Regions from separate parts of the Ensifer sp. GW101-20A05 genome, predicted to be linked through region 4. Evidence: riboswitches for the same ligand, from Rfam matches in the RefSeq annotation. Region 4 holds a riboswitch; each other region holds the start of a gene.
What was found. Region 4 has a riboswitch for cobalamin ahead of bluB (5,6-dimethylbenzimidazole synthase). Riboswitches for the same ligand answer to the same signal wherever they lie in the genome.
Positions count from the first base shown of each region.

Region 1: it holds a riboswitch for cobalamin, as region 4 does, so the genes downstream of both, AC070A_RS13265 (aromatic ring-hydroxylating oxygenase subunit alpha) here and bluB (5,6-dimethylbenzimidazole synthase) in region 4, are expected to answer to the same signal.
Region 2: it holds a riboswitch for cobalamin, as region 4 does, so the genes downstream of both, nrdH (glutaredoxin-like protein NrdH) here and bluB (5,6-dimethylbenzimidazole synthase) in region 4, are expected to answer to the same signal.
Region 3: it holds a riboswitch for cobalamin, as region 4 does, so the genes downstream of both, AC070A_RS03330 (CbtB domain-containing protein) here and bluB (5,6-dimethylbenzimidazole synthase) in region 4, are expected to answer to the same signal.

Region 1 covers NZ_JBWKZT010000004.1:292,669-296,007, reverse strand. The annotation lists gene AC070A_RS13270 (FAD-binding oxidoreductase) at 1-770, opposite strand, end outside; gene AC070A_RS13265 (aromatic ring-hydroxylating oxygenase subunit alpha) at 772-2,016, opposite strand; cobalamin riboswitch at 2,121-2,329, opposite strand; gene AC070A_RS13260 (DUF6656 family protein) at 2,643-3,242, shown strand; gene AC070A_RS13255 (L-threonylcarbamoyladenylate synthase) at 3,322-3,339, shown strand, end outside.
Region 2 covers NZ_JBWKZT010000002.1:146,958-150,296, reverse strand. The annotation lists gene nrdE (class 1b ribonucleoside-diphosphate reductase subunit alpha) at 1-1,068, opposite strand, end outside; gene nrdI (class Ib ribonucleoside-diphosphate reductase assembly flavoprotein NrdI) at 1,038-1,454, opposite strand; gene nrdH (glutaredoxin-like protein NrdH) at 1,467-1,688, opposite strand; cobalamin riboswitch at 2,087-2,312, opposite strand; gene AC070A_RS05755 (hypothetical protein) at 2,602-3,081, opposite strand; gene AC070A_RS05750 (LysR substrate-binding domain-containing protein) at 3,043-3,339, shown strand, end outside.
Region 3 covers NZ_JBWKZT010000001.1:658,030-661,368, forward strand. The annotation lists gene AC070A_RS03320 (NAD(P)H-binding protein) at 1-265, opposite strand, end outside; gene AC070A_RS03325 (TetR/AcrR family transcriptional regulator) at 369-1,061, shown strand; cobalamin riboswitch at 1,060-1,322, shown strand; gene AC070A_RS03330 (CbtB domain-containing protein) at 1,365-1,541, shown strand; gene AC070A_RS03335 (CbtA family protein) at 1,736-2,533, shown strand; gene AC070A_RS03340 ((2Fe-2S)-binding protein) at 2,585-3,339, opposite strand, start outside.
Region 4 covers NZ_JBWKZT010000018.1:25,840-29,178, reverse strand. The annotation lists gene AC070A_RS29455 (SDR family oxidoreductase) at 16-828, shown strand; cobalamin riboswitch at 970-1,181, shown strand; gene bluB (5,6-dimethylbenzimidazole synthase) at 1,228-1,923, shown strand; gene AC070A_RS29445 (DUF2865 domain-containing protein) at 2,041-3,147, opposite strand; gene AC070A_RS29440 (acyl-homoserine-lactone synthase) at 3,275-3,339, opposite strand, start outside.

The DNA of each region.
Region 1 (3,339 bases), on a different contig from region 4:
GCCGGCTGGAAGCTCTCCTCGTGATAGCGGGCCATGTCGAAGCCGGCTGCCTTCAGCATCTCGCGCACACCGCGCATGAACGGTTCCGGACCGCAGCAGAACACCGTGCGCTCCTGGAAGTCGGGAGCGAGCAACGGTAGCTTGGCACCGTCGATGCGGCCGCGCAGGCCATGCCAGCCGTGACGCGCCTCGTGCCCCTCGACGATGAAGCCGAGGTTCAGCCCGGACATCTGTGTCGCCAGAACCTCGAGCTCCGAGCGAAACAGAAGGTCGTCCGGCCGGCGAGCACAGGAGATGAAGGTGACATCGGTCTCCGGCACGCAGTCGGCCATCCAGCGCGTCATCGACATCATCGGGGTGATGCCGGATCCGGCGGAGATAAACAGGTACTTTTCGCCGGGATGACGGACGAAGCTGAAATCTCCGAGCGGTCCAAAAGCCCGGAGCTTCATGCCCGGCTTCAGGTGATCGAACATCCAGCGGGTGCCGACGCTGTCGGCCTGCGCCTTCACCGTGACGGCAATCGACAGCGGTCGCGATGGCGTCGACGACAGGGTGTAGGTGCGCATGACCGGTTCGTCGGCGACCGGCAATTCGAGGGTGACGAACTGGCCGGGCAGATAACGAAACCAGGCGGGCTTCTCCGCACGGAAGGTGAAGGTCATGACATCGGCGGTTTCGACAACCGCCGATGTGCATTCGAGCATCTGCTGCCGGTCGATCCAGACATGCAGTTCGTCGAAATGATGGAAGGAGGACGCCATCTGCATGTCAGGCGACCTTTGAGAGCGGAGCCGCATCGCCCTGCAGGCGCTGCTCCATGAACTTGCAGTACCATTCGACGAACTGCATCACGCCACCCTCGTGCTCCGGCGAATACGGACCGGGCTCATAGGCCGGCGAGCGGATGCCGAAGGCATTTTCCTCGACGATCTGGCGATCCTGGTCGTTGGTCTCGGTCCAGACATGAGTCAGATCCTCGAGCGTGTAGTCGACACCTTCGACCGCGTCCTTGTGGACCAGCCACTTCGTTGTCACCTGCGTGAGTTCCGGCCCCAGCGGCAACACGCGGAAGGTGATGGCGTGATCCGAAAGCACGTGGTTCCAGGTCGTGGGGTAATGGAACATCAGGAGCGTGCCGATCTGCTTCTGCCTGACATCGGCCGACAGCGCCCTTTTTACGGCGGGCGCACCCGACATGGTGTAGCTTTCGGCATTATCGACCAGCGGCATGCGCGCGGCGCGGAACTGGCCGGTCGGCGACATCCGGAACTCGCTCGGCAGGCCCTCGGCCTCGCACTTCGCCCAATGGGCGGCAATCACCGGATCGTCCTTGGCGCCCTGCACCCCGGTCGCGGTCGGCGCTTCCGGATAGGTCCGGCAGAGTTCGGGGTGATTGGCGGCGCAGTGGTAGCACTCGCGGTTGTTCTCCCAGACGAGCTTCCAGTTGCCCTTTTCGATGATGGTGCTTTCGAAGGCGACCTTGGTCTCTCCCAGCCGGTGCGGCGCGAGGTAGGGGAATGCCAGCTCGCGGAAGGCGGCGAAATCCGCCGGCGTCTCCGACAGGTTGATGAAGATGTAGCCGCCGACCGTTTCGCAATGGATCTGCTTCAGGCTGTGGGCTGCCTTGTCGAAGTCTTCGCCCATCTGGCGTGCGAAGAGCAGCGAGCCGTCGAGCTCGTAGGTCCATTGATGATAGGGACAGACGAGCTTTGCCGAAGAGCCCTTGTGCTGCGTGCAGACGCGGGAGCCGCGGTGGCGGCAGGAGTTGTGGAGCGCGCGGATCGTGCCCTGGCGATCGCGGGTGATGACGACCGGATAGTCGCCGACCTGGACGGTGAAATAGTTGCCGGCCCGCGGGATTTCGCAATCGTGGCCGATGAACAGCCAATCCCGATACCAGATGTTTTCCAGGTCCTGCCGGTAATAGTCGGGGTCGATGTAGAAGGCCCGATCGAGGCTGTAGCCGTCACGCCGGCCCTTCAGCTTGCGAAGCATATCGGTCTTGGTATCCATGTCCTGTCCTCATGCGCCATGTTTCGGAGAGGCAGGACAGGAACCCGCATGGGCGCACGCCCATGCGTTTTAGGCTCCGATCCGGCTGCCCGCCGCAACCCGTTACGGTTATGTCTGTCAAGGCTGGTTTCCGGGCTCAGGAGCCGTCCTTCGAAGGACCAGCCCGGCGCCTTCCCGGACGGAAAACCGTCCAGTGGCCTTTTGCCGAGCCTTTCGCTCCACCACCGTTGCGGGGGCAGCGCCGGGATTTGACCGGCTTCCCAATTCTCCGCCTTCCCCTTTGGAAGACGACACCTTGAGTAAGGATATGTAAGCGCGGAAGGCGCCTCGGCAGGCGCCGGATAGCGACATTCAATTCCAGAATGACGACACGATCGAAACCGCCTTTTGGAAACGGATGCGAGAATTTTTCACTTTATAAACATATAGATAGATCAAAAATTGGGCAGATTCCGGCTTTTGTGACTGACATGACGCAGACACAGGAAGGCTTCGCCCGTTTGCGACATTCCCATGAATGTGCAGGGGCATCTTCCGCGAACGAAAGGAAATCCTTCATTAACCATAAGCCACTAGGCTTGCCGGCGGACGAAGATGTCCGGCAGGCAGATGGCACACTGACGATCATGGCAAAGTTCAGATATTACGACGCTGCGGCCGAGAAGCCGCCGGCGGTCATGCCGAAGACGGCCGTTCACACCGAGTTTCTGCGCACCGGCAGGATCAACCGCCGGCAATGGCTGCCGAGCGAGCGACGGTATCTGAGCTACGAAGAAGTCGCGGACAGGACCGGCAAGAAGCTCGCGACCGCCGGTGACACGACGCACAAGCGGATCAACGGCTTTCATGCCTCGATCCAGTTTCCCAAGCTGATTTTTCACCGCACGCTCGTCGGCAAGCCGCATCTCGGCTATTGCCATGTGACGGCGGCGCGGACGGCGGTCACGCCTTCCAAGGACATCACCTGGTCGTTCTACTTCGCCAATTTCTTCAGCGACCTTGGTGATGAGACGCATTTCTTCGACCGTATCCAGAGCGGCTATTCCCGCATGTATTTCGCGGTCGCGATCGAGCCGAACGCCGAAGACGGACAGATGGTCATCAACCGCAACGTCCGCGACAACGGGCTCCTCTTCCGCACGGACGACCCCAAGGTTGCTCTCAAGAACGTGCTGATGCTGGGTGCCCGGGACTCCGCGCTGCGCCGCATTATCCGCAGTCTCTGAGGCAGCAACCGAACGCCCCCAAAAAAATCGTTCTGTTTTCCCGGCACGTCCGTTAAGGAAGCGTCGGAAAGGAAACGGCATGGCAGAGATCATCGAC
Region 2 (3,339 bases), on a different contig from region 4:
GATCTGGAAGAAATCGCGCGCCTTGATCTTCCGCTTGCGGATACGAGCATCCTCGACCATCTCGCGGTACTTCTCCGTCACCGAAATTTCGGTCAGCGGCACGCCGTAGACGCGCTCCACGTCATAGGGCGAGAACAGATACATGTCCTCGTTGTTGCGGGCGAGCTCGAAGGTGATGTCCGGGATGACGACGCCGAGCGACAGCGTCTTGATGCGGATCTTTTCGTCGGCATTTTCCCGCTTGGTATCGAGGAAGCGCATGATGTCCGGGTGGTGGGCATGCAGATAAACAGCACCTGCCCCTTGGCGGGCGCCAAGCTGGTTGGCATAGGAGAAGCTGTCTTCAAGCAGTTTCATGACAGGGATGATGCCGGAGGACTGGTTCTCGATCTGCTTGATCGGCGCGCCCATCTCTCTGATGTTGGTGAGCGACAGCGCCACGCCACCGCCGCGCTTGGAGAGCTGCAATGCGGAATTGATCGCGCGGCCGATGCTCTCCATGTTGTCCTCGACCCGCAGCAGGAAGCAGGAGACGAGCTCGCCGCGTTGCTTTTTACCGGCATTGAGGAAGGTCGGCGTCGCCGGCTGGAAACGCCCGGAAATGATCTCATCGACGAGATCGCGGGCAAGTCCCTCGTTGCCGCGCGCCAGTGTCATGGCCACCATGCAGACGCGATCCTCGTAGCGCTCCAGGTAGCGCTTTCCGTCAAAGGTCTTCAGCGTATAGGACGTGTAGTATTTGAACGCGCCGAGGAAGGTCGGGAAGCGGAACTTCTTCCCATAGGCGTGGTCATAGAGATCGCGGACGAAGTTGAAGGAATACTGGTCGAGAACCTGCTGCTCGTAGTAGCCCTCGGTCACCAGATAATCGAGCTTCTCCCTGAGGTTATGGAAGAAGACCGTGTTCTGGTTGACGTGCTGGAGGAAGTATTGTTTCGCCGCCAGCCGGTCTTTGTCGAGCTGGATCCGTCCCTCTTCATCATAGAGGTTCAGCATTGCGTTCAGCGCATGATAGTCCAGCGCCGCTTCCGTCGCCTTCAGGGGGCGTTCGAGTGTTGAGACGTCCAAAATCGTTCCATCCCGTTTCTGACATTGGCGACGTCCTCCTCTGTTCCGAGAAGCTCGAACCGGTAGAGGTAGGGCACCTGGCACTTGGCCGCGATGACGTCGCCGGCGATCCCGTAGGTCGCGCCGAAATTGCTGTTGCCCGCAGCAATGACGCCGCGGATGTGAGAGCGGTTGCCCGCATCGTTGAGGAAGCGGATGACCTGTTTCGGCACCGCACCCCGGCCGTCATCGCCGCAATAGGTGGGCACGACCAACACGAAAGGCTCGGAAACCGTAAGTGAAGCCTTACTTTCTTTGAGCGGTATGCGCGCTGCGCGAAGGCCGAGCTTTTCGACGAAGCGATGGGTGTTTTCCGAGCGGCTGGAAAAATAGACGATCAGGCCCACCGCCCGTCTCCTCTAGGAAAGCGCGCTGATCTTGTCGGGGCGAAAACCCGCCCAGTGTTCGGGGCCGGCGACGACGACGGGAAGCTGCATGTAGCCGAGGCCCTTGACCGTTTCGAGCGCGTCTTGGTCGATGGAGATATCAATGACCTCGTAGTTGACGCCCTGGCGATCGAGCGCTCGGTAGGTCGCGGTGCATTGGACGCAGGCGGGCTTGCTGTAGACGGTAACGTTCATTTCTTCCTCGTTTGGTCGGCTGGATGAGAGCATGAGAAGGCGCACGGACACGCAGCCGCGATCCGGCGAAATGCAGGGCTGTCATGGCTGTGGCTCGCTCGGATCTGGACGCCCGGGCATGCCTCTTCGTCAGCTGCGCGGGAAACCGCGCCTCTTGATTGGCGAGCGATAGAATTTCAATGACGCGGACATGACTTCACCCCGAAGCTTTCGACAGGCTGCCGGGGAGATGTCGAGACGATCAGGCAGGCTCATCCTGCCGCACGACAGCGCCGTGCGTCCTATCAGACGCGCAAAGATCGCTGTAGCACTTCGATTTGCTGCATGTTTTTATCCTTAAATCGGCGACGATTTAAGGAAACATGCAGTAGACTCAACCCCTCCGGACACCCGCCCGTGGACGTTTGTTGCTCGAGGCAGGTCTCCTGGCTCACGGGTCTCAGCTTCCATCCCGACCTTCCCGAGGCCTCATGCCTCAGTGGTCCAATTCCGGACAGTCGCTCGCCGTCTACAGTTGCGGGGGCAGCTACGGCATAGCCTAGCGAAAACTCGCCGACGCACCGTATTCCCGTCTTAGCTACTCAATCCCTGCGAATCGAGAGAACCTCGAACACTAGATATAGTAGTTCATCGCAAATCTGCGTCAATAGGTTCGAGGTGCCCGAAGCCGGGGTGAGAAGGTGATTTCTTTCGCCGTGTGGATAACAAGGAGTAAACGGCGGGAGGCGGCGAAACCTGTGGGTGAAGAACTTCTCGGCTTTGAGCCCCGCGCTCGCTCCGTTGCGATCACTTGCGAAGGGGCTTCGGCACGCCGCTTTTAGAAACGCCACGCCGGATCTCTCCCGAATTCGGTCCGCGGGCTGGGAAGGTGGCAGATCACGATAACTGCGCTGTGTCTTGCCTCTGCGCTCCGTCAATCGCAGAGCGACATGCTTATGTCTTTGTTTTCTCCGGGCTGGGCTCGAGGCGAAGCCCTTGCCATTTGCGGCGCGTCGCCGCAATCCCGCTCCGGCGAGGGCGGTGACCTGCGCGGATTGTCGTCCTTCGGCCAATGCCAAGGATCGGCACCATCGCCGACGCGCGCCCGGATGGTCTCCTGATCTCGCGTCAGCCCGATATCCTTCAGCTGGAATTCGCTGAACGTATCGATGGCGATGATTGGGTTGAGTGCGTTGCCGGCCCAGTTCAGGGCATGAAGGATCGTTGATCGCACTGCGCTAAGCATTGCTATCCTCTTTGTTTTTGCTGTTGTGTTCACGAAAAAAGTGAGGATTTTTGCTGCTTCGCGCAAAGCGATTTCTCGCATGCTGGCATAAAGAATGCTTATCTCAGGGCCATGAGCAAGATTCCTCCCATGAGTGCCGTGCGCGCCTTCGAAGCGGCCGCCAGACATCTGAGCTTCACCCGCGCCGCCGACGAGCTCGGCATGACGCAGGCGGCGGTCAGCTACCAGATCCGGCTGTTGGAGGAGCGCATCGGCACGCCGCTCTTCGTTCGTCTTCCGCGCGAGGTTCGGCTGACGGCGGCCGGGCGGCAGCTGGCGCCGAAGGTGACGGAAGCGATCGACCTTCTCGGGGCGGCCTTCTCGGAGATTGCCGACAAGACCGAACACCACCTGCACATTTCCGTGCTGCCGACCGTCGTGTCGAGC
Region 3 (3,339 bases), on a different contig from region 4:
TGATGCCGGCGCCCACGGCAAGGCTTGCGAACTTGCGGATGGTCTCAACAGAGCCGGGCACCGCCAGATCGGGCTGGTAGCAGACATAGATGCGATCGACATTTTCGAGCACATTCGCCCAGGTCGCCTCGTCCGTCCAGTCAAAGGACGGTGATGCCGAGCGTGCGCCGATGCGCACCGCAACACCCCGCTCTTGAAGGCGCTCAGCCACCCGCCGCCCCGTCTTGCCGGTACCGCCCAAAACCAGTGTGACTTTCTGAGACATCGTTTCCTCCTAAGGTTCATCAACAAACATGAGCATCTCTCACATTTGCAAATGTGATAAATCCTCGTATTTTAAGAGTCAAGCCAAAATGTGAGCATCACTCATGATTACAGAAACAAGCCCATCCGCGGTTCCCGCCGAAGACGAAACCGCCCTGCGCCGGACACCCAGCCAGAAACGCAGCCGCGAGCGCGTCGAACAGATCCTAGCCTGCGCGACGGCGCTCATTCAGGAAAAGGGCAGCGACGCCATGCGCATGAGCGAAGTTGCTGAAAAGGCTGGAATTTCGATCGGATCGCTCTACCAGTACTTCCCCGACAAGGCGGCGATCGTGCGCACGCTGGCCGAGCGCTACAATGCCGTGTGCAACGAGTGCATCGCGGCCGAGCTTGCCAAGGTCACATCGCTCGCAGAACTGCGCGACGCTTTCTCGGTGCTGTTCGACATCTACTACGACATGTTTCTGGCCGAGCCCGTCATGCGCGACATCTGGTCGGCAATGCAGGCCGACAAGGCGCTGCGCGAGATCGATCTTCTGCAAAGCCGCGCCGGCGGAAAACTGCTTGCCGATGTCTGGGCCCGGCTTGTGCCCGAAACCCCGCGCGAAACCATCGACAGTGCCGCTTTCCTGATCATGCATCTCGGCGATTGCACCATGCGGCTTGCGGTGTCGGTCGATCGCGCCGAGGGCGACCGCATCGTCGAGGCCTATAAACGCATGATCATCCGCGATTTTGTCGCGGATGGACCGGGCGGCGGCGCAAGTCCAATTGACATATTAGGGGTGCGATCCTAATCATCAGAGATCGATTGGTTCCCGGGACACGAACGTGTTTCGGGAGTAAACGGGAACGTGACGGATGGACCCATGCTGGGCATTCACATCACGGCCGACCCCGCGACTGTAGAGCGACGTCGATCTGCCATTCCGGAGCGATCCGGAAGAAGCCACTGGAAGAGACCACGAGAGGGTGGTCGATCTGGGAAGGCGAGGCTGATCCAGGGCTTCCCGCCCAGCGCCGTGAGCCAGGAAACCTGCCACTCGATACGGGCATAGGGCCCACACCGGGAATTTCCCGATGCCATCACGGAGGTTGTCATGGCTACGTCTACTGTTTCGAGCATTCCGCTCTCCCTCAGCGATCGTCTGACCGCTGGCGTCATCGCGCTCTTCATCGGCGCATTCCTCGTCTTCGGCGCCGGCCTTGCCAACTCGGCAGTGCTGCACGACACCGCGCACGACACCCGCCACTCCTACGGCTTCCCCTGCCACTAAGACGATGTTCCGGAACGTAACTCACGTTCCGCATCGAAGTGTCTGCGGACATGAACGCATCCGGCCTGTGCCGGATGTCGGTGTTTGTGCATGCCGGTTCGTCCGGCGCGCAACGGCCGTCCGCATGACAGAACGGGAAGGCTTGCAAACCACGCCGCAGCGCGTGGGTTTTGCCGTTATCGAGGGAATTCAAGATGATTGTCAGAACGCTTCTGGCCGCGATCGTGGCCGGACTGATTGCCGGTGTCTTCATGACCGGCGCCCAGGAACTTAGGGTAACCCCGCTGATCCTGCATGCGGAGGAATTCGAAGGCGAGGCTCCGGCCGCAACCGAACAGCCCGCTGCACAGCCTGGAACGACGCAACCCGCCGCCGAGGGTCACGACCAGCATTCGTCGCTGAAGGCGGTCTCGCCGCTTGGCGCCCTGCTCGACACGCTTTCGCCGATCACGCCGGCCTATGCGCATGAGGGCGAACACGAGGAAGGCGGCATCATGTTCGGCATGAGCCGGTTCTCCGGCACGCTCATCGCCAATCTCGTCACCGGCTCCGGCTTCGGCCTGCTCTTGGCCGGTGTCAGCCTGGTGATCGGCTATCCGATCACGCTCAGGAACGGCGCGCTCTGGGGCGCCTGCGGCTGGCTTGCCGTGCACATGCTGCCGGCGATCGGCCTGCCGCCGGAACTGCCGGGTTTCCCGGCCGCCGAACTTGGCGACCGCCAGACCTGGTGGCTGGCAACCGTCGCCCTTTCGGCCGTCGGCCTCTATCTGGTGGTGCTGCGCGAAGAAATCGTGTCCAAGGTCGTCGGCCTCGCGTTGATCGCCGCGCCGCACGTCTACGGCGCGCCGCAGCCATTAGACATTTCCAGCAACGTCCCGGCCGTGCTCGGCGCCGAGTTTGCGGTTGCCGCACTCGCCACCACGCTCGCCTTCTGGATCGTGCTCGGCGTCGTCTCCGGCTTCATCAACGAGCGTTTCGCGAGAGCAAACTGATCCGGCCGATCACGCCCCCCCCGTGGGCACCTGAACAAACGACGGCGGGGTTCAGGCCCCGCCGTTTTGCATGAGATGCGCGGCCAGCCGCGCGCGGCGATCGTCCGGCTCGAGCAGGACGCAAGTATCGCAGAAGCTGCCACCCTCCGTTCGGAAATAAAGACAACAGCCGCAACGGATCCGATACTGGCGCGACAGTTGCGCGCCGCTTGCCGGATCGACCGCGGAGATCTCCTCGTAGCAGAGCTCTTCCGAGAACAACCGCGAGCCCCGCCGCTTGACGATCGCAAGCGCCTCGGCCATGCCGCGCGCCTCGTCACCGATCGCGCGACCGATCTCCAGGAACGCTCCGGCAAGGGAATCCGCTGCCAGCCGCCACTGCGCCCCGGAAGAAAGCCCGGTGCGCTTTTTCAGGACCGCGATGACCGGCGCCAGATGGGCCGTGAAGCCGCGCTCGAAAGCGCTGATGCCTTCGGCATGCTGCGGCCCTTCCGCCAGACCGAGGCGGAAATGATAACGCTTGCCGGCAACTTCCCGGTCTTGGTGGAGGCGGGTCCAGTCTTCGAAGCGAATGCCGGCGATCTGCGCCTGAAGACCTGCGCCAAGATAGAGCGCGCCGAGAACCACGCTCAGCTGGCGGCTGTAGAAGGCGATCAGATGTGCCGCCCGGATCCGGTCCGTCATGCCGATTGCGAAAAAGTCCTGATAGGCAAGGCTCTCCTCGATCCCGGCCCCGCCAGCGGCCCAGAAGGCGGCCGGTGCGCTGAAGGCACTGTCCGCCGGCCCGAGCGAGACACCGGCGTCGG
Region 4 (3,339 bases):
CGAGGGAGGAACTCGATGAACGGACAGATGCAAGGCAAGATCGCCATCGTCACCGGCGGCACGCAAGGGCTGGGCGCAACGATCGCCGGCCTATTCGCCGAACGCGGTGCGGCAGGCATCGTCATTTGTGGGCGCAACGCCGCCAAGGGGCGGGCGAAGGCCGAGCAAATCGGCAAGGCCAGCGCCGCGAAAGTGGTCTATGTCGAGGCCGATCTTGAAAAGGTGGACGACGCGCGCAAGGTCGTTGCCGCCTGCGATGCGGAATTCGGTCGGGTCGATGCGCTGGTCAATGCCGCCGCCATCACCGATCGCGGCACGATCCTGGACACGACACCGGAACTCTTCGACCGGATGTTCGCCATCAATGTGCGGGCGCCGTTCTTCCTGATGCAGGAGACGGTGAAGGTGATGCGGCGCGAGCGAACGGAAGGCACCATCGTCAATATCGGCTCGATGTCGGCAATGGCCGGGCAGCCCTTCATTGCGGCCTATTGCTCGTCGAAAGGCGCTCTGGAGACGCTGACCAAGAACACTGCCTATGCGCTTCTGCGCAACCGCATCCGCGTCAACGGCCTGAATATCGGCTGGATGGCTTCCGAAGGCGAGGACCGCATCCAGCGCGAATTTCACGGCGCTGCCGCGGATTGGCTCGAAAAGGCGGCCGCCAGCCAACCCTTCGGCAGGCTCGTCGATCCGGCCGAGGTGGCGCGAGCCTGCGCCTACCTGTCTTCGGCGGAATCCGGGCTGATGACCGGATCGGTGATCTGCTTCGACCAATCGGTCTGGGGCGGCTATGACGGTTCGCCCCATCCGGTGGCGCCGCTCTAGATCACGATGATTTTGGGTCGGATCGATCCAAAATCATAAACGTGATCGGTCCTTAGAAGTTAGAGCGGAATGCGGGCGGAAAACTGCGTGCACTTTTCCTCATCCCGCTCTGACGGGCGCTTGTCTTTCGCTAGTGGCTGTGCCCTTATGACGCCGTCAGGTGCCCGCGCAAGCGGGAGAATCGGGAATCCGGTGTCATTCCGGAACGTGCCCAACGCTGTGACGGGGACGGTCGCCTCTACAAGTGCCTTGAATTGATTCAAGGTTTTGCCACTGGATCTTAAATCGATCTGGGAAGGTGAGGCGACCGGTTGAACCGAAGTCAGAAGACCGGCCTGGCGAGATAGACCGAACCCCGCGCGGACGGCGGGAGGTTTTCGCATTGTTGGGGATCGAACGATGCTGACTGAACCGAAGGGCGGCCTTGCGGCTGCCGGTGCCTTCTCGCTGGATGAGCGGGAGGCTGTCTACCGCGCTATCGAAACACGCCGCGACGTGCGCGACGAATTCTTGGCAGAGCCTCTTCCCGACGATCTGGTGAAACGCCTGCTTACGGCGGCGCACAGTGCGCCGTCGGTTGGCTTCATGCAGCCCTGGAATTTCGTACTGGTGCGGGGGGCAGAAACGCGCGAGCGCGTCTGGCAGGCGTTTCGCCGCGCCAATGATGAGGCGGCGCTGATGTTCGAGGCAGAGCAGCAGACCAAATACCGCTCGCTAAAACTCGAAGGCATTCGCAAAGCACCGCTCAGCATTTGCGTCACCTGTGACCGCACGCGCGGCGGCGCCGTCGTTCTCGGCCGCACGCACAATCCGCAGATGGATGTCTATTCGACGGTTTGCGCCGTGCAAAACCTGTGGCTTGCGGCCCGCGCCGAAGGAGTTGGCGTCGGCTGGGTCAGCATCTTTCACGAGGCCGAGATCAAGGCGATCCTCGGCATTCCCGATCATATCGAGATCGTCGCCTGGCTCTGCCTCGGTTATGTCGATCGCCTTTACCAGCAGCCCGAACTGGCGGTGAAGGGATGGCGGCAACGCCTGCCGCTGGAAGAGCTGGTGTTTGAGGAAGGCTGGGGGAACTGCGGCGAGAGTTCCTAAAACCCGTCTCGCAAAAGTGCGCAGCGGTTTTGCGATAACGACGTGCGAAGTATCAAAAACTTAAAGTGCAATGAGCGAATCTAAAAGATCGCGACGCGCTTTAAGGCGGCGCCAGGATCAGTTCTGGACCGGTTGATAGGCCGGTCCCTTCGGGTGCTTCAGGTCGATCGAGGTTTCTTCCTGCGGCAGGAAGGTCGGGCCGACGACGCGCACCTTGTTCTTGGACGGGTCGTAGGGCCGCTCCTCGGCCGGCGCCTTGGCGGTCGTGGTGTCCGCCGGTTTCTTGGTTTCGATCACGACGATGGACGACTGATCGTCGCCGATCTTGGTGCCGGTCGTCTTCGGCGAGGTTGCGGCAGTCTGCGGCATCTGGCAGCCGCACATGCCAGGCTTGCTGATGCCGCGGGTGCGATAGGCAAACGCATTGGGCATTTCGGTATAGGGTAGCCCGGTCACGGCCGAGACCATCTGTTCGCTCTCTTCCGTGTTGATATCGTGGAAGTAGAGTTCCGTTTCGGCGCCAGGGCAGCGCGCCCGGCAGGCCTGTTCGTCACGCGGGAAGTCGGCCGGCGTCGCATCCGAGGAGATCGGAAAGAAGGCGCCGTCGCAGGTGCGCACGCACATGGTCCGCAACGTTCCGCGGTAATAGCCATCCTGCGGCGCATAACTGTCTTCGTTATGCCCGAGCATCGGCCCGTAGGCGTCCTCAGGTGGCAGGTCGGCAATGATGTTGCGGTGCGTTTCGGGCTCTTCGGGCTCGACGCTGGCGAACTCCTCGCTGTCGCTGTAGCAGCCGTTGATTTCAAGCGCGGCAAGGATGCGGCGGCGGCTGTCTTCGCTGCCGCCGGCGACGATCTGCTCGCGCTCCGACTTCAGCATGCGCAGATTGTCTTCCATCTCGGCGATGAGGCTGTCGAGCTCCCCGCAGCTGTCGGGGTCGCCGCCATCGAAGGTGACGACGCTGCCGCCACCGCAGCCCGCGCGGCGGCGGTCGTTCTTCGCCCGGCGCAGCTCGATATTCTGTCGTGAGATGGCGCTGGCATAGTCCCGGGCATCCGCAGTGGTGGCGACCATGTCGGGCAGTTGCGCAAGCCGGGTATTCAGCCGGTCGCACACGGTCGATGCCAGCGAAGGATCGGCACCGACCAGGGCCAGCGGCACAAGCACCGCAGCGACGTGTTTCAAGCGCGGGAACACGGGCGAAGTCTCTTCCTGCTGCCGCATGATGCCGGCCTTCTGATATGGGCGGCTGCCAGCGGCAATTCCTGTTTCACCTCCATCATAGAACTTGTCGGTGATCGTGCAACGACAAGCGGCGGTTTGCGTTAACGGCTCCGGCCGGCCGAGGCACTCAAGCGGCGCGGGCGGTTTCGAGCGACATCGGGCGTTCGAGAACGGTGCCTTCGATGGCGGCAA